DNA from 3 places in the Paenibacillus sp. FSL R7-0179 genome. Region 3 is predicted to be linked to each of the others. Evidence: riboswitches for the same ligand, from Rfam matches in the RefSeq annotation. Region 3 holds a riboswitch; each other region holds the start of a gene.
The links. Region 3 has a riboswitch for cobalamin ahead of MKX63_RS21290 (energy-coupling factor ABC transporter permease). Riboswitches for the same ligand answer to the same signal wherever they lie in the genome.
Positions count from the first base shown of each region.

Region 1: linked by a shared signal. The riboswitch ahead of MKX63_RS17355 (S-layer homology domain-containing protein) and the one ahead of MKX63_RS21290 (energy-coupling factor ABC transporter permease) in region 3 are both predicted to bind cobalamin.
Region 2: linked by a shared signal. The riboswitch ahead of MKX63_RS01970 (anaerobic ribonucleoside triphosphate reductase) and the one ahead of MKX63_RS21290 (energy-coupling factor ABC transporter permease) in region 3 are both predicted to bind cobalamin.

Region 1 is NZ_JBBOCC010000002.1:126,774-134,455, reverse strand. It holds gene MKX63_RS17370 (ABC transporter ATP-binding protein) at 1-802, opposite strand, end outside; gene MKX63_RS17365 (energy-coupling factor transporter transmembrane component T) at 718-1,662, opposite strand; gene MKX63_RS17360 (DUF4430 domain-containing protein) at 1,659-2,540, opposite strand; gene MKX63_RS17355 (S-layer homology domain-containing protein) at 2,984-5,155, opposite strand; cobalamin riboswitch at 5,378-5,570, opposite strand; gene MKX63_RS17350 (GAP1-N2 domain-containing protein) at 6,569-7,682, opposite strand, start outside.
Region 2 is NZ_JBBOCC010000001.1:463,184-470,865, forward strand. It holds gene MKX63_RS01940 (hypothetical protein) at 643-1,020, shown strand; gene MKX63_RS01945 (ASCH domain-containing protein) at 1,397-1,819, opposite strand; gene MKX63_RS01950 (hypothetical protein) at 2,488-3,201, shown strand; tRNA gene MKX63_RS01955 (tRNA-Thr) at 3,390-3,461, opposite strand; gene MKX63_RS01960 (sugar phosphate isomerase/epimerase family protein) at 3,550-4,329, opposite strand; gene MKX63_RS01965 (MTH1187 family thiamine-binding protein) at 4,378-4,686, opposite strand; cobalamin riboswitch at 5,028-5,258, shown strand; gene MKX63_RS01970 (anaerobic ribonucleoside triphosphate reductase) at 5,567-7,552, shown strand; gene nrdG (anaerobic ribonucleoside-triphosphate reductase activating protein) at 7,549-7,682, shown strand, end outside.
Region 3 is NZ_JBBOCC010000002.1:1,096,216-1,103,897, forward strand. It holds gene MKX63_RS21280 (hypothetical protein) at 1-510, shown strand, start outside; gene MKX63_RS21285 (ArsR/SmtB family transcription factor) at 898-1,830, opposite strand; cobalamin riboswitch at 1,970-2,163, shown strand; gene MKX63_RS21290 (energy-coupling factor ABC transporter permease) at 2,446-3,210, shown strand; gene MKX63_RS21295 (energy-coupling factor ABC transporter substrate-binding protein) at 3,210-3,503, shown strand; gene cbiQ (cobalt ECF transporter T component CbiQ) at 3,500-4,288, shown strand; gene MKX63_RS21305 (energy-coupling factor ABC transporter ATP-binding protein) at 4,301-5,152, shown strand; partial or broken gene cobJ (precorrin-3B C(17)-methyltransferase) at 5,191-6,873, shown strand; partial or broken gene MKX63_RS32600 (sirohydrochlorin chelatase) at 6,961-7,682, shown strand, end outside.

The DNA.
Region 1 (7,682 bases), 970 kb from region 3:
GAATATTCTCCGGCACAGCCGAATCCGCTTCCGGAGCGTGCGACAAGTACAGGCGTGAGGCGGCTGGCAGGTAACGCCCAGCCGAGGTCAAGGTCCCGCTGCCGGTCTGCTGGGCGAACAGGCGGGGGGCGGCATCTGCCAGCAGCTTGCCGTCTTCCAGCATCAGCACACGGTCTGCCAGCGGCAGCACCTCCTCCAGCCTGTGCTCGCTGATGATCACTGTGACCGCCATTTCCTCGTTCAGCCGCTGCAGCGCCATAATGAATTCCCGCGCAGCAACAGGATCAAGCTGGGAGGTTGGCTCATCCAGCAGCAGCACCTTGGGCTGAAGCAGCAGCACTGAAGCCAGGTTCATGAGCTGCTTCTGTCCGCCTGACAGCTCATGTACCGGACGGTAGAGCAGCGGCTCCAGCCCGAACAAGCCGCAGATCTCCGCCAGCCGGGTCCGCATAACAGCAGGCGGCAGCCCCAGGTTCTCCATGGAGAAGGCCAGCTCATGCCAGACCGTATCCATCACGATCTGTGCATCCGGACTCTGGAAGACCATCCCGATCTCCCCGGCGGCCACCGCCGCCGGAAGCCCGGACAGCGGCTGTCCTTTGTAGGTCAAGGTTCCGCTCGATGTACCTACCGGGGTAAGCTCCCGCTTCAGATGACGCAGCAGGGTGGTTTTTCCGCTGCCGGACGGGCCGCAGAGCACGACAAATTCACCCTCTTCTATGACGAACGATAGCTCATGGAGTGTGTCCCTGTCTTCTTCAGGGTATCGGAAGGATAATTGCTGTGCTTTGAGGATCTCCATAACCATTTCTCCTTTCCTTCCAGCCCCGCAGGAATGAGCACGAACAGGCAGAAGCTGCCGTACATGACAGCCTCCTGCCAGCCGAAGTCCGCCGGTCTCATCCGGGGATAAATCTCCAGCTTGCCGTAGCCCTGCACCCAGAACAGCAGCGTAACCACACCGCTAACGGTTAACAGCAGCATCACCAGCTTATCCTGCAAATCGGCCTTGTATATCGTGTAAGTGCTGCGTTTGGTGCTGCCGTAGCCGCGGGCTGTCATGGAGTCTCCAGTCTGGAGGGCTTCCTCCAGTGACCAGGTCAGCAGCACTTTAAGCAGCGTCATTCCGTCTGTCATTCTTTTCTTAAGGCTTCCCGTACCGGTATCTACGCCGCGCAGACGCTGGATCTGCGTAATCTGGCGCAGCCGCCGCTGGAACAGCGGCACGAACCGGATGGCCATCAGCGTCAACAGCGCCATTCTTGGCGCAGCCGCCGCGAACAGGTACATGAATTTATCAGTGGTTACCGTGTAATTGTAGGATAGAAACCAGATAAAAATAGTAAGCAGCATTGTCATCATCATCAGTCCATACAGCACAGCTTCCAGTGTAATAGGCTGATCCAGCCAGTAGAACAGAATATGCGCTCCTCTATGCGAGAACAGCGGGTTCAGCAAGGCTACGGAAGCTGCCATCAGCAGCATAAAAGGCAAGCCGCGCACAAGCAGCCGCCCTTGGCCCTGTAACAGCAGCAACGCCAGCAGCCCGGCTATCTCTGTGGCCAGAAATAACGGATGGAAGACCAGCAGGGCGAACAGCAGCAGCCCTGCATAATACAGCAGGGCTACTACCGGATGCATGGAACGGAAGCCGCTGCTCATGGCGTTTTGGCCCCCAGGTCTTTGCCCAGATCAAGCGTATACAGCCACTCGATGGTATCCCCGGGCTCCACGATCCAGCTGCCCGCAGCCTTGGACGGAAATTCTCCATTGACCTTGTACATCCAGCCGCTCTCTGCCCCGTGGTCACTCTCGTACAAATTATCTATACCTTCCACGTAAGCAAACGCTTTGCTGCCCTGATATTCCATCTGGATCTTCTGCTCCCGCGTAATCCGCTTCAGCAGGTCCAGCACACTCTCGCCCTTCTTGATCTCATACTGGGCGGCGGCCAGAATCACGCCATGCTCCTCATCTCCGGTAATGGAGAGGGTGACCGCGTGGTCCGGCTTGGGCGTGGCTGCCGGAGCGGGCTTGGGGGTCGGCGGCTTGGGTGTGGCCGCCGGAGAATGTGTGGCGGCCGGTGGCTGCGTCGCCGCTACGCCTGGCGACGCGGGCTTGGCGGGCTCGCTTGCGCCCGCCGGTGGCTGCGCCGCCGCTGCGCCTGGCGGCGCCGGGGTCTTGGCGGGCTCGCTTGCGCCCGCCGGTGGCTGCGTCGCGGCTGCGCCTGGCGACGCCAAGGGCTTGGCGGGCTCGCTTGCGCCCGCCGTTGGCTGCGCCGCCGCTGCGCTTGGCGGCGCTGGAGCTGCCGTACCTTCCGCAGGGGCGGAGGGTACGGCAGTGCCCTCAGCGGCTCCCGGCAGCGGAGCCGCTTCGTCTCCAGGCCGCGGCGTCTGCGCGGCCGGGGTTCCGGCGGGCGGCTGCGTACCGCCGCCTGCCTGATCCGGCTGCGCTGAGGAGCAGCCGGGGAGCAGCAATACCATCAGCAGGAGAAGCAGCGGAGCCAGCCTTCCCCGGCCTCTTTTGACTAGATTGAACATTACCTGCACACCTCCACAAAAAGGGAAAAGAACGGGGGCAGTCAGCCTGTTCCCCGTTCCTTCATACACCTTATGCTTACTTTTCAACACATATCCAAACAAATTCCAAGCAAATCCGTCACTCTAACGAGTCTTCAGCGCTTCAGCAACCCTATACGCCTCAACGGCTCATCAGCACGGATGCTTTAGTTGGATTTTCTACACTTAATTATCCTGATTACGCATCTGGCAGCCATTAGTTGGATTTACAGCATCTAATTTAGCCCATACCTCAACCTTCTGCAGCTTCAGCCCTGAATAAGTGTCATTTATCCAACTAGCTCCCGCTCTACAGCAAATTAGACCAAGTTAGATGTCATTTATCCACTTATCGTTGGCCCCAGCATGCAGTACCAGCGTGCAATACCAGCATACAGTACAGTCAGCTCCCTACCAACTAAGAACTATGGCAACCTAACCGCTACGGCAGCAGCCATCTCACGAGTTACGACAGCAGCAGGCTCGAATGCGCCGCCGGTGCCGCTCATATATCCAAGTCCCGTTACCGTACGGACAGCGGACAATGCATAGTCACTAATTTTATCTTCGTCGCTGAACTTACCCGCGCCTGCTCCGGCTTCCGCTCCAGCTGCATCCAGTTTAAAAGCTCTAACCATCATCACAGCCATATCCTGGCGCGTAACCAGCCCGTCCGGTTTGAACGCCGTGGCTGTCACGCCGCTAATGATTCCAAGCTCTTTTGCCCGGTTCACTGTTCCATAATACCATGTACCGGCCTTAACATCACTGAAGGCCCCAGCGGAAGACGCCGCAGACGGCTCGTTCCCGGTTAAGCGCAGCAGCAGTGCTGCAAATTCAGCACGGGTAATATTCTTTTTCGGTGCAAACATCAGACTGCCTTCACTCACACCATTCATCAGCTTGCGGTCATACGCCGTGTATACAGACTCCAGCGCCCAAGGCGAAATCGACTTCACATCGGCAAAAGCCGGACGGTCCGCCGCAGCAGAAGCCACCGTTACCGGAACCGTATGACGGACGATGGCCGGGGTTTTATCCTTCAGATATCCCGTAACCGTCAGGGTATATTTATTCGCCGGAAGACCACCAGCAAGAGCAGCCACGCCCGCAGCATCTGTAACTGCTGTTTTGCCGCCGATGGTTACCTGTACGCCTGCTGCCGGTGAAGTTACCGGATCGGAGGTGAAGGTCGCCTCATTCCAGACCCATTGCTTCTGGGTTACCTGCACCTTCAGATCTTGTCCAGGCTGCGGCTGTGCGGGAGTCACGGTTACGGCATCAACCACCTGCGTGTTGTCTCCGCCATAATAGACCACGATGCGGTCATTCTCCTCCAGTGCGAAGTCGCCCATCCCTACACTTGGATAGATCCATGCTCCGCCGCGCGCAACCACATACATCCAGCCGTCATATCCGCCAAAAGTACCTGCAATCACGCCGCCGATCCCCGTCACATAATTGCCTGCTTCATTGACCAGGACCAGGCGCTTGGCTGCTGCTGTCTTTTCCAGTGCTTTAAGCACATTTCCAGCATACACGCTGCCCTCAGCCAACGTTCCATTCGGACCTTCAACTGTAACCGCGACACTTACCTGAGGATTCTTCACAGGTGTGCCGCTAAAATCAAAGAGCTTACCGCCTGTACCAAACAGCTTGTACGCTACCAAAGCCTCCAGTGCCTGCTCCGTGGAGAGCGGATTGGAGCTGCCGCCCGCAGTGTGGACGAATCCGCCATCCTTTGCACTGAAGCTCAGCAGCTTGCTGACCAGATTAATCTGGCCTTTGGTATACTCTGCTCCTGCCGGATCAATGCCGAAGGCAGACAGACCGATAATGGCCTGAGCTACACTCTCGCTACTGTCGCCATATCCGCCGTTCTTGTCCTGTGCCTTAGACAACCAGGCGGCTGCCCGCTGACCAGCAGTATTCACGGCTGCTTCCTGCTTGTGTCCAGCCAGTGCATTCAGCGTCATCGCTGTCATATCCGGATCACTCGCACCCGTGGTCAGGGTGAAGCCGCCGTCCGGGTTCTGCTTGGCCAGAATCTCTGCCAGCAGCTTAGATTGTGTCCATTTCGCATTTGCCGGGATGGTATAACTGCCGGAATCCAGAGCCAGCAGTGCATAAACCGGATTATTCAGCGTCTGGCCAGTGATTGCATCGTGATTGTAGAGCTTCTCAATCAGGTTGTAGCCTGCCACCTTCTCAGGGTCGCCGCCCAGTGCCTTAACGGCAAGCGTGATCCGGGCATAATCCGTAGCTCTGGCAAAAACACCCTTAGCCTCACTCACCTTAACCTCAAGCGCCTTCAGATAGCTGGAAGGTACCTTGTAGCCTGCTTGTGCAAGGCCAATCGCCTGCCAGTCGGACTGGACTCCGTTCTTCAGCATGAATTCCGCAGTAGCATAGACCGCAGCGGTTACGCTGGCTGCCTCACTTGCGGGCAGAGCAGATACCGCTGGTGCGGAAGTTCCGCCTGCCTGTGCAGCAGCAGCTTGTCCTGCTGGGGCTACAGCTGCTCCCAGCAGTGCAAAAAGCATGATAACAGCAAGTCCCAGCCGTGTGAACCTGGATGATAGAGAATGGTTCTTCATAACTAACCTCTTTCCTGAAATAGAATGGATAAATCCTGCTTTCTCTGCACACAGAGCAGCAACCTAAAGACCGCCCTGTGCAGGGCGGCCGGGGAAGAACTTTCGCATAGGGCGGCTGAAGGGAGCCGGTTGCTCTCCCACATTACATACAATACAGCGCATACAGCCCTCGCCAATATCAGATATCAGCCTCTGCTTCCACATTCTTACCCCCGAAGAATAGAAACAACAATGAAAAAGGCAGGTCTCCTGGCTCATACTTCACCGCTTCCCCCGCCTTCCCATCCGCTTAGCAGACAGTGGCTCCTCAGGAGTCGCTCCGTATTTACAGTGGCGGGACCGCGCCGGACTTGCACCGGGCTTCCCTTTTAAGCAGATTCTTCTATTAGACATAGCCCTGCCAGCTTCTGCTGGCGACAGCGCGCGGTCTCTAAGGCAATCTGCACCTTTTCCTCAAGCTTATTAAATTTTAATATTCTCAAACCATCATATCGACTATTCCCCTGTATGTCTATAGACAAGCTATATCTATTCCACCTCCCCCAAGACTCAGCCCATTCCGCACAAAAATCCTGAACAGCACATGCCCTCCCCGGCACATCGTACTATTCAGGACTATAAAAAGTTACTCTTCTGCTGCTGATCAAGACGTTGGTCTGCTGTAATCAACTCGATGGCGAACCTATGGAAACCTCGGCAGAAGGCCGATTGTATTCCGTACATCAGAATTAGTATAAAAGCAGCCGTTAACGCATTCTGTTGCACTCCATACCACCGATTACAGCAAATTCCCCTCAGCCGGGCCAAATCCCAAAAATCTACTGCACCAAATACAACAGAACGCCATATAAGGCTCAACATGCCTCATTCTAGTGTACAAAGTTCAATTGAGCAGCTTCTTTCGGACATAAGCATAACTATCTTCTACATTTCACATATTTCAGCCTGCCATACCCATTCTACCGTAATGTGCCAAACTAGCTCCCCACGTTATGCTTAAATGTAATCTGTACAACTAAACTGTCTGATTTACCGCCAAATGTACCTTTAGCTGTATTTCGTACACCTAAAATGCTTATGTACCCGGCTTTTCGCCCTTTCGGGCAAATTTAGTTGTATGGAATACAATTAAGAGAGGTACGCCTTCTTTTTCACTGTTTTTAGTTGTACAGAGTACACCTATCTCTGTAAGCAATGTTACTCAGGACCATTACTCGATAACGAGTCAAAAACGTCAGTTAGTTGGGTGAGGCGGCTAAGTGACTCAGTAGCATTAGTCGATAACGTCGGTCGTTAGGTGCAGTCGATTACGGCAGTCAATTACGTTAGTCAGTAGCGCCCGTCGATTTGCTTTACTCGAAGATTTACCTGCTCATTAGTTAAAAGCTTAAACAGCCTGTTAATGCCGCAGCTTTATTCCGCGTCCGTGTCCGCTTCCGGGCTTGCAGAAGCGGATGGCTCTGCACTAGGCGCGGCTGTGGCTGCAGCTTCCGGGGCGCTGCCCGGATCTGCCTCCAGCTTCAGCGAGTATCTTCCGGCGGTGATCATATCACCTGCCGCCAGCTTCGCGCCTGCTGATAGCTCCACCGTCACCTCGTATACGCGTGACGGAGGAGTCCCCGCCGCCGCTGGAGAGGCGGCGGCTCCACTATCTGCATCGCCGTCTACTCCTGCGCCTGCTTCACCCTTCACATCGCCGTCTACTCCGGCGCCTGTCTCACCCTTCACATCGCTGTCTACTCCAGCGCCTGCTTCACCCTTCGCATCGCCGTCTACTCCAGCGCCTGTCTCACCCTTCGCATCGCCGTCTACTCCAGCGCCTGTCTCACCCTTCGCATCGCCGTCTACTCCGGCGCCTGCTGCAACCTGGCAACTGCTAACCGTTGCCTTGACCTCGTAGTCCGTAACGCCGCTGGCGGACTCCACGCCTACCCGCTCCGGCTTGAAGGCGGAGCATTCCGCAGCATCAGTGAAGCTGAACAACAGCTTCACGCCGTTATTCTTACCCGCTTCTCCGCCCCCCGCATCACCGCCGTTATTCTTACCCGCTTCTCCACTTCCTGCTCCACCGTCCGCGTTTCCGCCAGTTCCCGCATCACCGCCGTTATTCCCGCCTGTCTCTCCATCACCGCCGACAAGCCGGACAGAGACCGGGGCCGCTGCAGCGGCTTGTCCGGTCACTGCCGGAAGCGGGCTGGGGCTGGCCACCGGCGCAGCTGTATCCTTGCCGCGTCCCCCAAGCTGGCTCAGCAGGATAACCGCCGCAATCAGAATGATCCCGAGGATGCTCCCTGAGATCAGGATTTGAAATCGGCTGCGGCTGACCCACCGCGCCAGCGGCGAAGCCAGCTGGGCGCGGGCTTCATTGTAGACAGTCTGCATGGCAGGCGTTGCTGTGTCGAGATGGGTTTTGCGGAATTCCCGGTTCTTGAACGCCTCGCGGTCGCTTTTCAGGAAATACCGCAGCACGGCCCGCTTGTAATTCGGCCATAGCTTCTTGCCTGAGCTTGCGAACAGCCAGCTATGC
Region 2 (7,682 bases), on a different contig from region 3:
AATCCATTCCCAGTATATTTTTTGAAATTATTTTCGCAATGATTTCTTATTGAACCCTTGTACCATAAGGCTTAACGGGCGAGTCTCTTGTTTATCTGCTGACGAAAAAAGTCGAGAAATCAGAGAATCGGCTGTAGCCGTTTATCTCTTCTCCCTACAATTGTATCAATTTATATTATTAAAATTTGATGCATTTGTCCTATTTCATCACCCTCAGCCCAGCTCCACTCATCATCTGCTCCTGTTCAAAGCAATTTTACCTATTTATAGGCATCTCAACTGAAAAAAAGTGCCGCCCATAAGGACGACACCTGCTAATAGAATTCATATATTTTGAATAAAAATGTCGCCTAGGCAGACCCGAACAGCTGAACCCAGCCAATCATCGATACCCAGAGCGGAACACTTAGAATAATCCCGAATACCAAACCACGGCGGAGACTTCCTTCATGACTCATTGCCATTCTCCTTTGAGCTGATTTATTTTTCAATCTTTATTATTTCAATTTTAATATATAATAATTCGTTTTATTTTATTGCGAAAAAAATCACATTATTTGAGTAATTTATTAAACCCATTGATTATTTTTTGAAAAATGAGTTACAATGCGAATATACGTTCTCTTCGAGGGGTTGAGAGAGATGCATAGAGCAGAGAGTCAGGATAACCTGCTGGTCAAATCCTATATTTTGCTGCCGCTTATACTATCCGCCTTTGAGCGCGATGCTTCTGCTATATCCTCAGAGCTGCGCACGCCCGCGCCTTATCTGGAGGTGATCCAGAGGGCCGTCCATGCCGCTTCTGCCGATCTGCGGGAGATTCGTGCCGGGATGCGCGCCCGTGGTCTGAAGGTCTATGAACAGCAGCGGCTGGAGGCGGGCGTTGAAGCCAGATTCGTCTGCAGAGGTTATCACGAGCGGATGCTGCTGCTGGATGATGTGATTGCCGCCCAGGCCACTCTGCATATGCGGAGATATCTGGGTATGGAGAAGACGGAGCAGGGCGGCGGTTCGAAGTAAGGTTAACAAAAGAAGCCTGCCGCAAGCGGCAGACTTCTGCATTAAATGATCACCCGGATGCGGTTACATTAACAACGTCCAATACCCGAGCGTGCCGCATATAACCACCACAGCTACCGGGTACAGGATTCTACGGCTTACCTGATCCCTGAACGCAAGAAACAAACAAAGCATACAAAGCCATGCAATTAGAAGGCTTCCCATCTATTATGCATACGCTCCTTCCCGGCATTCCTGCCCCTCTCCAGCGGTAGACCGCCTCAGAGCACAACTATCCTTATATACTTATATAGGAAGATTCCCCGCCGAATATCCCAATTATACCAGCTGACAGCCAATCCGGAGCATTATATCTTCAACAATGCCGTCAGAAAATTCACATTTCCTCTTCCAGCACAGGATATTCCCAGAACCCCAGACGTCCCTTGGCAGGGATGGGATGTACCAGCGGAACAACCTCCTCCAGCTTCCAGGCATACCTTCCTTCGGCATAATTGCCGAATATATATTCATTGCCGTCCGGCCAGCCTTGCTGCGCCAGCTCCGGCGTCACCTCACAGCAATCCGCAATGCGGCTGACCGCAATGATCCTGCCGGTTGGCAGATTGTCCGCAGTGTAGCCATGACGGGCCAGCAACGACTGATACGGCTCCGTCCGGCAGATCGCCTTATTCACCTGCATCCCGGCATGAATGGCTAACTCTCCCCGGTAGGCAGTCCGCCAGGTCCGGGTTTCGATTTGTTTTTCTCCCAGCGCAATTAACGTGGCCCACGGCTGGCGAATGGTCAGGCATTTCATAATGTAGCTTGCCTCCTCTGGTGATAGAATAATAGTTAAGAAGGAAGACAGATAAAATATAGGTAACAAATTAGGTCAAGAGTACGGGGTATTAAAAATGAAAATTATTCAATGAGGATACCACATATAAGCTAGGTGTCAAATATAATCATGTCCAGGTTAGAAGAATTGATATTGAACTGTTTGAAGATCAAGAAAAGGCCCAAGGGAATCCCTTGGGCCTTTTCTTGAGATGTTTTCATTATCCATTTAAGGAAAGAAGCCCGGACCCCAACTGTGTGTCCAGGAAATTATAAATTTTCGTAAATCAAATGGTTATTATGACTTACGTCTCCATTTTACAATAGAACGAATTATAACAAAAAGAACGAGTACAACAAGAAGAATATTAGTCATTGCTAATGATGAATTTAGTTTATCTATACTTTTTGCGGTTTCGTTGCTGGTGTATACCATTGTCGAATTTAGATTGCTAACTTGATTCGCTACATTATTAATTGGTTGAACTAAATCATTTGAATTCAAATCTTTTCCTCCTCAAACAGTTTTAATATCTTATTATGTTTTTATATTTAATTTTATACCATAACTTTTCTCACTTAAAGAATAATTTTCCAATGGTAATATTTTCTTTGTAATAAAATTCATTTTATGGAGGTATACTTAATATGTTAGAATTAAAGAAAATTCTTTCCACTTCTTTAGCCGCTGCTTTACTGCTCACATCTACAGCTGTTGCCTCTGCTGATACAGCAACAGCTCCCACAGGAGTAGCTCAATCCGTCCAACAAGAATTCCCACTACAACTTGATGAACTTACTACAATTTCTACCCCTTATGATCCTTCACTTTACAGTTTCCAAAGATCTGAATCGCCTAGCGAAGTTATTGTTAAAGTGGTTGACATGAATTCCGGTCGTATTGTAGAGACTATCGGTGAAAAAATCGAAGCTCACATGAAACCGGCTGGAGTGTCTATCATGGCAAGTGGTACCTATACTACCAGAACTGCTTACAGAACATTCACGGATCCAGGAGTTAACGGCCAACACTTTGCAGGAGCTGACTTATACACAGTATATAACTGCTGGCAGAGTGGATCTTTTGGTCAAATCAATTCTGTATCTGATACATACTGGTCCCCAATGCCTGGTAATGCAGACTTCACATTAGAGGCTCCACATCAACAATCGCAACCAACTGGAAACACTAACACCTTCCCTACTAATAAAATCACAACAACAGGAACTGTAGTATTTTCTACACATAAAAGTTCTGCTTTTGGGATTTCACTTGGAGCCTTTTCATTCACTTTAGGTGCAGACGGATATAACAGATACACAGTAAGAAACGCAGCTTATAACATCACTTTTGGTCAATAAATAACAGCAAAACCTGCCGGACCTTTGTCTGGCAGGTTTATTTTATGTATACTGTAAATTTTTTTGTACCAGGCCTAAACCTTGGACTGCACCAAGGTTACTACTAGGAAATCCCTATCAGCAATTCAACGAAAAATAGCGGGTTCCCAAAACTCCAGGAACCCGCGCCACTATCAACTTCACAAATATGCTGGTGAAGGGAATTGAACCCCCGGCCTACGCATTACGAGTGCGTTGCTCTACCCCTGAGCTACACCAGCCTACAGGCTTTGTTAGCCTGCCAAACAAAAAATATTATAACTCTTCCAGCGGAAAACGCAACCCCTTTTTCCGCTGGCAGCTGTGTCATCAGCCGTGCATGAGCCCCAGCCTGCGGAAATAATCCAGCGCGAGCTTAGCGCTTGCAAGAGAGGATTCCTCGTAGGCCTCTTGCTCCACAATATAGTAGAGAATTCCGCTCTGCTCCGCTATCTCGAAGACGCTCTGAAAATCGACCTCTCCCTTTCCAAGATCGGTCTCCTCCTGGTTGGCTCCAAAATCCTTAATATGGACCAGCGGAACACGTCCGGCATACCGTGACACATAATCAGCCGGGTTGGCTCCGCCCCTGTATACCCAGCCCAGATCGAACTCTGCCAGCATATGCTCCGCAGGAATCTGCTCCAGCCAGATATCAATGACCGCCTTGCCGTCAACCTCAGCGAATTCATAATCATGATTGTGGTAGCCATACTGCATTCCCGCTGCCCGGACCATCGCGGAAGCCTTCTCAAAGAATGGAATTAACCTCGTTACATCGTCGATGGAAGGGCTGGGCGGAAGCGGCGCTGACGGGGTGATAATATATTGAATTCCCAGCTCCGCCGCGTACTCGATCTCCCTGGCCAATGCCCGCTCCATCTGTTCCAGGCTGCTGAAGTCCAGACCCACATGCGCCGAAGGCGCTGCAAGACCCAGTTCATCCAGCCTGCGACGAAGTACCCCGGCAGCTACGCCGAAATATCCGGCGAATTCCACCACCTGGTATCCCATCTCTGCTACCTTGCCCAGTGTGCCAAGGAAATCCCGCTCCGTCTGGTCACGCAGTGTATACATTTGAATTCCGATCTGCCGCGCTGCTTCTGCCATGAAGAATCCGCTCCTTATCATCATTTCTGGTTGGATACTATATTCACTCTATTTCCCCTGAAGCTTGCGCTCTACGGATTCCAGCTTGCTGCGGCTGGTGGAGGTCTTGTCGCGCCGATCGTCGATCTTGAGCGAGGTGGAGACTCTCTGCGCCCCGGCGGTGAACGGCGACTCATGCAGCGCTTCTACCGCAGCCAGAATCCGCCCCACCGGTCCCTCAATAATCGTACCCATAGAAGTTAGCTCATACGTAATGCCCTCCACCGTCTCCAGCACGCGCTGCATCTCGGCCACATAGCTGCTAAGGCTGGTGCTGCCTGTCCCAATCGGAATAACGGTCACTTCGCCAATTGCCATTGCTATTTCCCTCCCTAAAGTATCTGGTGTGCCTGCCGCTTACTTATTCCCTTATTGTAACGCTTCGCCAGGCTCGCCACAAATCACCTGCACCCTCTCTTTTCTATTAATATCCGTCAAAATGATTACCAGGATTAGACGCACTCTATTTATGGATTCTTTGTGGCGTATTTTCGGAGATTTTATGAAAAATTCAAGGCAGATTTAGAGGAAAGTTGTGGATTACCTGTGGACTAACTGTGGATCAGCTGTGAGTAAAAGCGCCGAACCCGCTCCCCGTGCGGGATTGCAAAAAAACATTTACAAACACAATATATTGCGGTAGCTTTAATAGATAACAACAAAATATAGTAGAAACAGGTGTTTCACCCCTAGTAATAGAGGTGAGACTTAATAGGGAAGCGCGGTGCAAAACCGCTGCGGTCCCGCCACTGTAACCGGATGCTCCCAGGGTGCGATACCCAGGGCCGCATTCTCCGGCTAATTGCCACTAAGGGGCGGAATAAGCCCCCCGGGAAGGCGCTGGAGGAGTTGCCGGAAGCCAGGAGACCTGCCTGTTTCGGCGGCACCGCTTAGACTCCTGCGAGGAACAGGGGAGGTGCCCGTATGCGGCCTGCTATTGCAGAGTTAGCCTTCCGTCAATCGGGCCAGAGGCTGCCGATACCTGAGGACGATCGCGGATTATCTTCAGGTATCGGCTCTGCGGAATATACAAGAACTGGCGTAAGCTATTGCCCCGTTTCTGCTCGTATGTTCTACCCAGACCACAGGCAAATTTCCGCTTTCCGGAGCTTTGCATCCTGCATTCGGGCATTTCCGGCCTTCCCGGCCGGGGGTGCTTTTTTAACGCTTACAATACCCGAGAGGAGAGAGTTATATAATGACGCTGCTGGAGAAACGTTATAACGAAGGACAAGCTGCACAAGAGGTTCTATTGGAAGAGGTCATTCATCTGGGACGGGATATTATCGACAGCCGGGATCTGGATCTGCTGCGCGAGAACGCCAACCTGAACGGGGAGAGCTTCTCCGGCAAAATGAGCAAGTTCGGCAGTGAGTACTCCAAATGGTATGCCCGCAACTTCACCATGCCGCCACAGCTGGTACAGGCTACCCTGGATAATGTCGTCTATGTACATGACCTTGATCAATACGCCATTGGAACCACGAACTGCATCTTTATTCCGTTTGAACGGCTTCTCCGTGAAGGCTTCAATACCGGCAACGGCAGCGTACGGCCTCCCAACTCGATTATGACGGCGATGTCGCTGGTGGCGATTATTTTCCAGTCGCAGCAGAATGCGCAATACGGCGGCGTATCCGCCAACAAGCTGGACTATGATCTGGCCCCTTATGTCACCAAATCCTTCTCCAAGCTCTTCCGCAAAGGTCTGGAGTATTTCGAGGAGAATGCAGAGGTGTCTGGGCTTGGGGAGATTACGATGAGCCGCAGCGATCTGGCCGAGCAGTATCCGCGCGCCTTCCGTTTTGCCCTTAAGGAGACGCAGAGCGAGACCCTGCAAGCCGCAGAGAGTATGGTACATAACCTGAATACGATGTCCAGCCGCTCCGGCGGCCAGATTCCTTTTACCAGCATCAACTACGGCACCTGCACCTCCCCGGAGGGGCAGCTTGTGATCAGCTCGCTGCTGACGGCCACGATGAATGGACTGGGCAGCGGGGAGACGCCGGTGTTCCCGATTCAGATCTTCAAATGCAAGCAAGGCATCAACCAGCAGCCGGGTGATCCTAACTACGAGCTGTTCCTGAAGGCAGCGGAGTGCTCGGCGCGCAGATTGTATCCGAACTTCGCCAACCTGGACGCTCCGCTGAACATGCAATATTATGATCCGGCTGACCCGGATACCGAGTTCGCTACGATGGGCTGCCGCACCCGTGTGCTTGGAGACCGCTTCGGACGCAATCACTGCTCCGGCAAAGGCAACCTGTCCTTCAACACACTCAACCTGGTGCGTCTTGGACTGGCCCACGGCACGATAACCGGCCGCCGCCTCGCTGCTGATGAAGAAGGGTTCTTCGACGACCTCAATCACTATATGGATATTGCGCTCGACGGTCTGCTGCACCGCTTCCGCATCCAGGCTTCCCAGAAGGCCAAAGCCTCCGATTTCATGATGCGGGAAGGCGTCTGGGAGGGCGGCGAGCAGCTTGCCCCCGATGACAGTGTAGGCGAACTGTTGAAGCACGGCAGTCTGTCGCTGGGCTTCATTGGAATGGCAGAATGCATGAAAGCCATGTACGGCAAGCACCACGGCGAAGATATGGAGATCCATGCCAAGGCTGTAGCCATCGTCCGCCATATGCGTGAATATTGTGACCGCAAGAGCGAGGAGCTTGATCTCAACATCACCTTGTTCGCAACACCAGCTGAAGGTCTCTCCGGCAAGTTCACGAAGATTGACCGCAAGGTGCTCGGCTCTATCCCTGGGGTAACCGACCGTGAATACTATACGAATTCGTTCCACATTCCGGTCTACCATGAACTGAGCGCAGCCAAGAAGATCAGCCTGGAAGCTCCGTTCCATGAATATTGCAACGCCGGAGCGATCTCCTATGTCGAGCTGAACGGCAATGCCCGGAGCAACCCGTCAGCCTTCGTCAAAATCATCAAATACGCGCTGGAGCAGGATATCAGCTACTTCAGCATTAACCATCCGATTGACCGCTGCTCCGGCTGCGGCTATGAAGGGGTCATCGGCACGAATTGCCCGACCTGCAATGCCCATGAGGATACCACCCATATCCGCCGTCTGCGCCGGGTTACCGGGTATCTGACCGGCGACTATCAGACCCGCTTCAATGCTGCCAAGCAAGCCGAAGTCCGGGACCGTGTTAAGCATCTATGAACATCTGCGGATATTACCCGGAGTCGATTAATGAAGGCGAGGGCCTGCGGGCCGTCCTCTTCATCAGCGGCTGCCGCCACCGCTGCCCGGGCTGCTTCAACCCGAAGACCTGGAACTTTAGCTTCGGGGA
Region 3 (7,682 bases):
GGGATAAATCCCTCTAATGCGGCGGGAAGTGGGCTGGGTGAGGAAATGAGAGGGATAAATCCCTCTAATGCGGCAGAAAGTTGGCTGGATGAGGAAATGAGAGGGATAAATCCCTCTAATGCGGCGGGAAGTGGACTGGGTGAGGAAATGAGAGGGATAAATCCCTCTAATGCGGCGGGAAGTGGACTGGGTGAGGAAATGAGAGGGATAAATCCCTCTAATGCGGCGGGAAGTGGACTGGGTGAGGAAATGAGAGGGATAAATCCCTCTAATGCGGCGGGAAGTGGACTGGGTGAGGAAATGAGAGGGATAAATCCCTCTAATGCGGCGGGAAATGGACTGGGTGAGGAAATGAGAGGGATAAATCCCTCTAATGCGGCGGGAAGTGGGCTGGGTGAGGAAATGAGAGGGATAAATCCCTCTAATGCGGCGGGAAGTGGGCTGGGTGAGGAAATGAGAGGGATAAATCCCTCTGATGCGGCGCGGGAAGTGGACTGGGTGAGGAAATGAGAGGGATAAATCCCTCTAATGGGGTGGAAAGTGTGCTGGAGGAGGAAATGAGAGGGATAAATCCCATAGGTGGGGGAGAAGTTAGCTGGTTGGCTAATGGGTGGTACACTAATGCACCTGAATCAGCCGAAAGTGGGCGATGAGCGGAAATGAGGAGTATTGGCTCCAAAAGTAGCTGAAACAAAAACCAACCTAATTAGTCTAACTAATCAATCTCCCCTACCTACCTACCTACCTACCTACCTACCTACCTACCTACCTACCTACCTACCTACCTACCTACCTACCTACCTACCTACCTACCTACCTACCTACCTACCTACCTACCTACCTACCTACCTACCTACCTACCTACCTACCTACCTTCTAAACACCCTAAGCAAGCCTTTATATAGAACCCGGCAAATCTGCCACACCATCCGTATAAAACAGCTCAAACACCAGGTCCTCATTGTAATTACCGAAGCCTTTTCCGAACAGGGTGAGACCGCCGATGTGCTCGGCATCCTCCTCGACAGAGAGCCGGAAGGTCCATTGTTTGTTGCGGATGCCAACCTGATCGAGGGTGACCTCCGACAGCTTTTGCCCGTCCATGTAGGTACCCGTCTGCGTAATCCGCAGCTGCTTGAGCAGGCCGTATTGATTGGTGAGTGCGGGCCACCAGGCCGGAGTGTATTTTCCCGGATTATCTCCGTAGTCACCGGGGCTGGTCCAGAAGCCGAGCGATTGTCCGTTCAGCGTGAAGGTAATATCCGACGGCCAGTTGTTGTTGATCGACGGGGCCTCCGAGGCAATCTCCATCGTGATGGCAAGCTCCTCCGGCTGCTGGCTGGACAGCAGGAAATTCGGGATTTTATACTCAACGAACCCCTTGCCGAACCAGAGAATCCCGGCATTCACCCGCTCCTGGTCCCAGAAATAACGGGGATCGTCAAAGTGCCCGATGACCCTCTCCGTCGTAGACAGTCCGCAGGTAGGCTCAATCTGGAAGTCGGAATAATGCCCCACCGGGATATCCTTGCGGTATCCCCTGCGCGGAGTCCGGGCCTGCCTTGGAAAAATAATCTCTGCCCCGTCGGCAGCCAGTGTACAGATCTTCTGCAGTCCGCTTTTGCCTGGAGCCATGTGGCTGCGGATCAGCCCGGCAGCTTCGAGCTTGCGCACATGCATGGTCATAATTGCACTGCTGAGCTTGAGGGCTGCAGCCAGCTCCTTCACGTTCATGGGCTTATCGGACAGCAGCCGCAGCATATGCAGGCGCACGGTACTGGACAAGGCCTCGTACACGGGCAGGGATTGTTCGGTTAGATCGAGTTTCATCGGATGCCTCCACGTTCAGATTGTATAGTTAATAATTATATTACTCAAATAAAATTTCTACAAGCCAAGTTTGTCCGCAGGACAGCTTTTCCAATTTATATCACAGACACGCTGAGCCGGGTCCGTTATGATGTGAGATGAATTAGCGGTGAAACAAGGTGCTCTTGCCGGATGCGGCAAGAGATAACAGGGAATCGGGTGCAAATCCCGAGCGGTCCCGCCACTGTATGGAAGAGCTGCACTTCATGAGGTCACTCGGGAAGCCCCGGGGAAGACGAAGCCTGCGGCGTTTGCATTCCAAGCCAGGAGACCTACCTTGTCTACGCACACCACGACTCTACGCGGATAGGAGCGGTGTACGGATAGGTTAATGAGAAGAGGCGTTCTGCCCTGATGGACCGGAGGAATCTTGAGTGTAGAGAGGATCACCGGTTTATAGCTGCTGGATACAAGGATTCGTCCCATAGTGATGGTACGATGAGAAGCGCCTTGTATCGTTTGGCAGCGGCTGCGCGTTCTATCGAACTTGCCTGCGTACATACACTCCCACCCTTTAGGGTGGGTTTTTTAGTTTTATTATTTTTAACGGAAATCAACAAACATGGAGGGTGACAAATGAAAAAACACAGAGGGTGGAGCTTTGCGGCTCTGGTTGCCGGATTTACGGTGTATTTTATGCTGAATGAACCGGGTACGGCCCGCGCGATGCACATTATGGAAGGGTTCCTGCCGGTTGGCTGGGCGGTGTTCTGGTGGGCGGCGTTTATCCCGTTCTTTGTGCTGGGAATCTTCAAGCTGAGAGCCATGACCCGGGAGAATCCGGAGCTGAAGCTGCTGCTGGGTCTGGCCGGTGCGTTTACCTTCGTTCTGTCTGCGCTCAAAATGCCTTCCGTGACCGGAAGCAGCTCCCACCCTACCGGAACCGGACTTGGTGCGGTAATGCTGGGACCGATGCCCATGAGCGTGATCGGCTCGATTGTGCTGCTGTTTCAGGCGCTGCTGCTGGCGCACGGCGGGATCACTACGCTTGGAGCCAATGCGTTCTCGATGGCGGTGGCGGGTCCTTTTGCCGGATATGCAGTGTATAAGCTGATGATGAATATGCCGGACCGCGAAAAGCTGGCCCTATTCTGTGCGGCTGCGGCGGCTGATCTGAGTACGTATGTAGTGACTTCCGTTCAACTGGCGGTGGCTTTTCCGGCGGCGGATGGCGGTGTAATGGCTTCTTTTCTTAAATTCGGGGGAATCTTTGCCGTGACGCAAATCCCGCTGGCCATCAGTGAAGGGCTGTTGACGGTACTGCTGTGGAACTGGCTGAAATCGTATAGCCCGAATGAATTGTCGCTGCTGAAACGCAAGGTGAACGGAGGAAGAGCCTAATGAGCAATAAATGGAAAAATGGATTGATGCTGCTGGTCGTTATTCTGCTTGTCATTCTGCCGCTGCTGCTGGTTAACGGGGAATTCGGCGGGGCCGATGATGCGGCTGAAGGTGCGATTACTGAGATTAATCCTGACTATGAGCCGTGGTTCAAGCCGCTGACTGAGCTCCCGGGGGAGACGGAGAGTATGCTGTTTGCATTGCAGGCAGCGATTGGTGCCGGTGTGATCGGCTATACCCTGGGGCTGCTCAAGGGCAAGCAAGGCGGGACGAAGCAGCATAGCAGCAAGTGATCCGGCGGATTGATGTTCTCTCTTACAATAATGCTCTGCGCCAGTTATCCCCGATGTGGAAAAGCTCGTTCGCAGCCCTGATGTTCCTGCTCTCTTACACCGTACATCCGGTACTGCAGGCTGCAATCACCCTATGGATGATGTACTGGTGTGTATTACAGGCCCGTATTCCCTTCCGTGCTTATGGCATGCTGCTCGGCACAGCGCTGCTGTTCTACGCGCTTAGCGTACCGGCGCTGCTCGTGGAATTCGGGCATCCGGCAGCGGGAGAGGCAGGAATATTCCCGCTTCCTGGACTGAACCTGCCGGTATATGTTACAGCGGCCGGGCTTCAGCGGGCCGGAGAGCTGCTGGCCAGAATCTCTGCCTGCATGAGCTGTTTCTTTTTCCTGATGTTCACTACTCCGTTCAGTGAGCTGCTGCAGGTGCTGCGCAGGCTGCGGATGCCGCAGATTGTTCTGGAGCTGATGCTGATTATGTACCGCTTCTTATTCCTGCTGAGTGATGCAGCGCATGGCCTGCTGCTGGCCCGCAGGCTGCGCGGAGGCCGGCGGGGCTACATGGCCAGACTTCGGGAGACTGCGGCTATGGCAGGAGCGCTGTTCGGCAACACGATGCACCGTTATTACGGATTGTCGCAGGGGCTGCTGGCCCGCGGATTCACAGACGAGATTATTCTCCCGCCTTATACGGCGCGTCCTGTGCCGCGGCGGTATACAATCCAGGCTTATGCCGGTATTGCTGTGCTGCTGCTGACTGAAGCGTACTTTATCACTAACACATGAAAGGAGCCGGCCATGGATCAGGAATATAGCTTGGCTTGTGACGGAGTGGTGTTCCATTACCCGGATACGAAGGAGCCTGCGCTGCATGAACTTACGTTCTCCATCCCCGCAGGCAGCAAGACGGCGGTACTCGGTCATAACGGTTCGGGCAAATCGACGCTGTTCCTGCATGCCGTCGGCATCCTGCGCCCGCAGCAGGGTACGGTTCTGCAAGGAGGGAAGGCATTATCCTACTCCAAAAAAGAGCTGGCCGCTCTGCGGCGGAGAGTGGGCCTGGTTTTCCAGGACCCTGAGCAGCAGCTGATCCTCAGCACACCGCTGGAGGATGTATCGTTCGGGCTGCGCGGCAGCGGCATGGCTGAACCGGCTATTGCCGCGCGCTGCCGGGAGGTCATGGAGCTGCTGAATCTGACCGGTCTGGGCGATAAACCGATTCACCAGCTAAGCCTGGGCCAAAAAAAACGCACGGCACTCGCCGGTGTGCTGGCTATGGAGCCGGAGCTGATTCTGCTGGATGAGCCGACCTCGTATCTGGACCCGTTATCGGAAACGCAGATGCTGAAGGGTCTTGAAGCTATACATGATAAAGGAACAACCGTAGTTATGGCTACGCATGATATGGACCTGGCCTACCGTTGGGCGGACTGGATTATTGTGCTGGAGCATGGAAGATGCCGGGCGGCGGGGACGCCGGAGGAGATTTTTGCGGGACGGGAGGAGCTATTGTCCATTGGTCTGGGATTGCCGCTGCTGGCTGATTTATGGTTCAGCCTGCCAGCCGGCCTGACCGCAGGGCAGAGTGCTCCCCGCACCGCCGGCGAATTCAAAGTGAAGCTACATAAGCTGCTTGCGCTTGAAATATAAAAATCTATATGTTTCACATGATGAACGGGGGAAGAGGAATGAACAAACAAGGGAAACTGCTGATTATCGGCTTCGGCCCCGGAGCGCTGGAGCATATTACCGGCCGCGCACTGGCTGCGCTGGATGAGAGCGAGGCGGTCATCGGCTATACCACTTATGTAGATCTGATCCGGCCGCTGCTGCGGCATCAGGAGATTGTCGGCACGGGGATGACCGAGGAGGTCAGCCGGGCCCAGGAGGCCGTCCGCAGAGCAGAAGCGGGTCAGAACATTGCGGTAATCTCCAGCGGCGATGCCGGTGTCTACGGAATGGCCGGTCTGGTCTACGAGGTGCTGATCGAACGCGGCTGGAGCCGCTCAGAGGGGGTGCAGGTGGAGGTGATCCCGGGAATCTCGGCGATCCAGTCCTGTTCCTCACTGCTTGGGGCGCCGATTATGCATGACTCCTGCACGATCAGTCTGAGCGATCATCTTACGCCCTGGGAGAGCATTGCTGCGCGTGTGGAAGCGGCGGGGGCGGCGGATTTCGTCATTGCGTTCTATAATCCGCGCAGCGGCAGACGGACGCGCCAGATTGAAGAAGCGCGCACCATTCTGCTGCGTTACCGTGATCCGGCTACACCGGTAGGCATTGTCAAAAGCGCCTACCGTGACCGCCAGCAGACAGTCGTAACCACACTGCAGGATATGCTGGAGCATGAGATCGGCATGCTCTCAACCGTGGTGGTCGGCAACTCTGCTACCATTGTCTATGAGGACCTTATGATTACGCCGCGCGGATATGAGCGCAAGTACAGTCTCGGGGCACAGACGCAGACGCTGAAGCCGCACGAGCGGCTGCGTACAGCCGCAGAGCCGTGGTCGCTGGCTGCGGCGGAGTCCGGGCAGGCAGAGGGGGCCGCTTGCGCCGGAGCGGCAAAAACTGTCGATGCAGGGAGAGAAGCTGCTGTTGCGGGAAGCGAGGCAGAGCCTGGACAGCGGGAAGCAGCAGATTCTGTCCGGATAGAACGGGCGGTAGCCTGTAGTGAAGCAGGATCAGGGCGGGCGGAAGAGGCGGCTGAGCAGAGCCTGGCTGCTGCTCCGCAGATGGAGCGTCTGCGGAGCTTGTCCGATCACCTGACGGCATCCACCGATTCATCCTTCGAGCTGGAGATTGCTCCCGCAGCCGGCAGCCGCAGCTTCAGCGGCGATCAGATGAAGCTGTTGGCTGAGCTGGCAGGCAGCGAGGGGCAACTGGTCTATACGAAGGACGGGTATTTCCTGCTGCGCGGCAGCCGGAGCGAAGGAACAGAGGCAGGAGCAAGGCTGCTGGAGGCCGGACTGAATGTAAGCACGCCTGGAGATTACGTGAAGGTGAAAACCTGCGGATTCTGTGAGCTGCGCAGAAGCGGAGCGTTAAGTGCTGCTGTTCATCTCCACACCCTGCTGCATGGGATGGCTGTGCCCAGAGAGCTGCACATCAGCGTAGCCGGCTGCGGGATGGCTTGCAGCTCCGCTGTGCTGGATGACATCGGGCTGGTAATGTCGCGCGGCAGCTATGAGCTGTATCTCGGCGGCAAGAAGTCCGGGCGGGGCGCCCATGCAGGGATTTTGGTGCGTGAAGGGATGGACGAAGAGCAAGCGGTAGCCGCTGTAGCTGCGGCAGTTGAGGAATATAGGATTAATGGCCGGGAGCAGGAGCGGTATCATGCGTTCCGGGAACGGATGGACAGTGCATCAGGAAGCGCAGCCCATACTTCCGACAACAATAACAACATAGAAGGAGTACAGACGATGAGAACGGTATTACTGGTGGGACACGGGAGCCGGGTTCAAGCGGGCAATGAGGAGCTGCTGGAATTCACCCGCCTGCTCGCGGCCCGTAAGCCGGAGCTGAAGGTCGAGACCTGCTTCATCGAGCTGGCGTCGCCTTCCATCGCTGGCGGCATTGCCAGATGTATTGAGGGCGGTGCAGCAGAGATATACGTTGTGCCGATTATTTTGTTCGCGGCGGGACATTCCAAGCTCGATATTCCCATGGCCATTGACGAGGCCAAGCAGAGATATCCCGGGGTGAAGTTTATCTACGGACGCCCGCTGGGGGTGCAGGACCGTGCCGTCGATATTCTGCTGGAGCGGATTCAGGAAGCAGAACGCCTTCCGGTGGCGCAGGAGAAGGCGGCTGGCGGAATGGACCTGGAGCTGCGCGGGAACGCTGCATCTACGATAGAGGATAAGGACACCATCGTGCTGCTGATGGGACGCGGGGGCAGTGACCCGGATGCTAACAGCGATCTGTACAAGATAAGCCGGCTGCTCTGGGAGAGAACAGGCTACCGCAGCGTGGAAAGCTGCTTCATTGCCATCGCCAAGCCGTCGCTGCCGGACGGGCTTGAGCGCTGCCTGGCGCTGGGTGCGCGCAGAATTATCGTTCTCCCGTACCTGCTGTTCACCGGAGTGCTAATGCAGCAGTTTGCCGAGAGGGTCGCGCAATTCGCAGCTGAGCATCCCGAACTTGAAGTGCAGATCGGCGGCACACTGGGCGCACATCC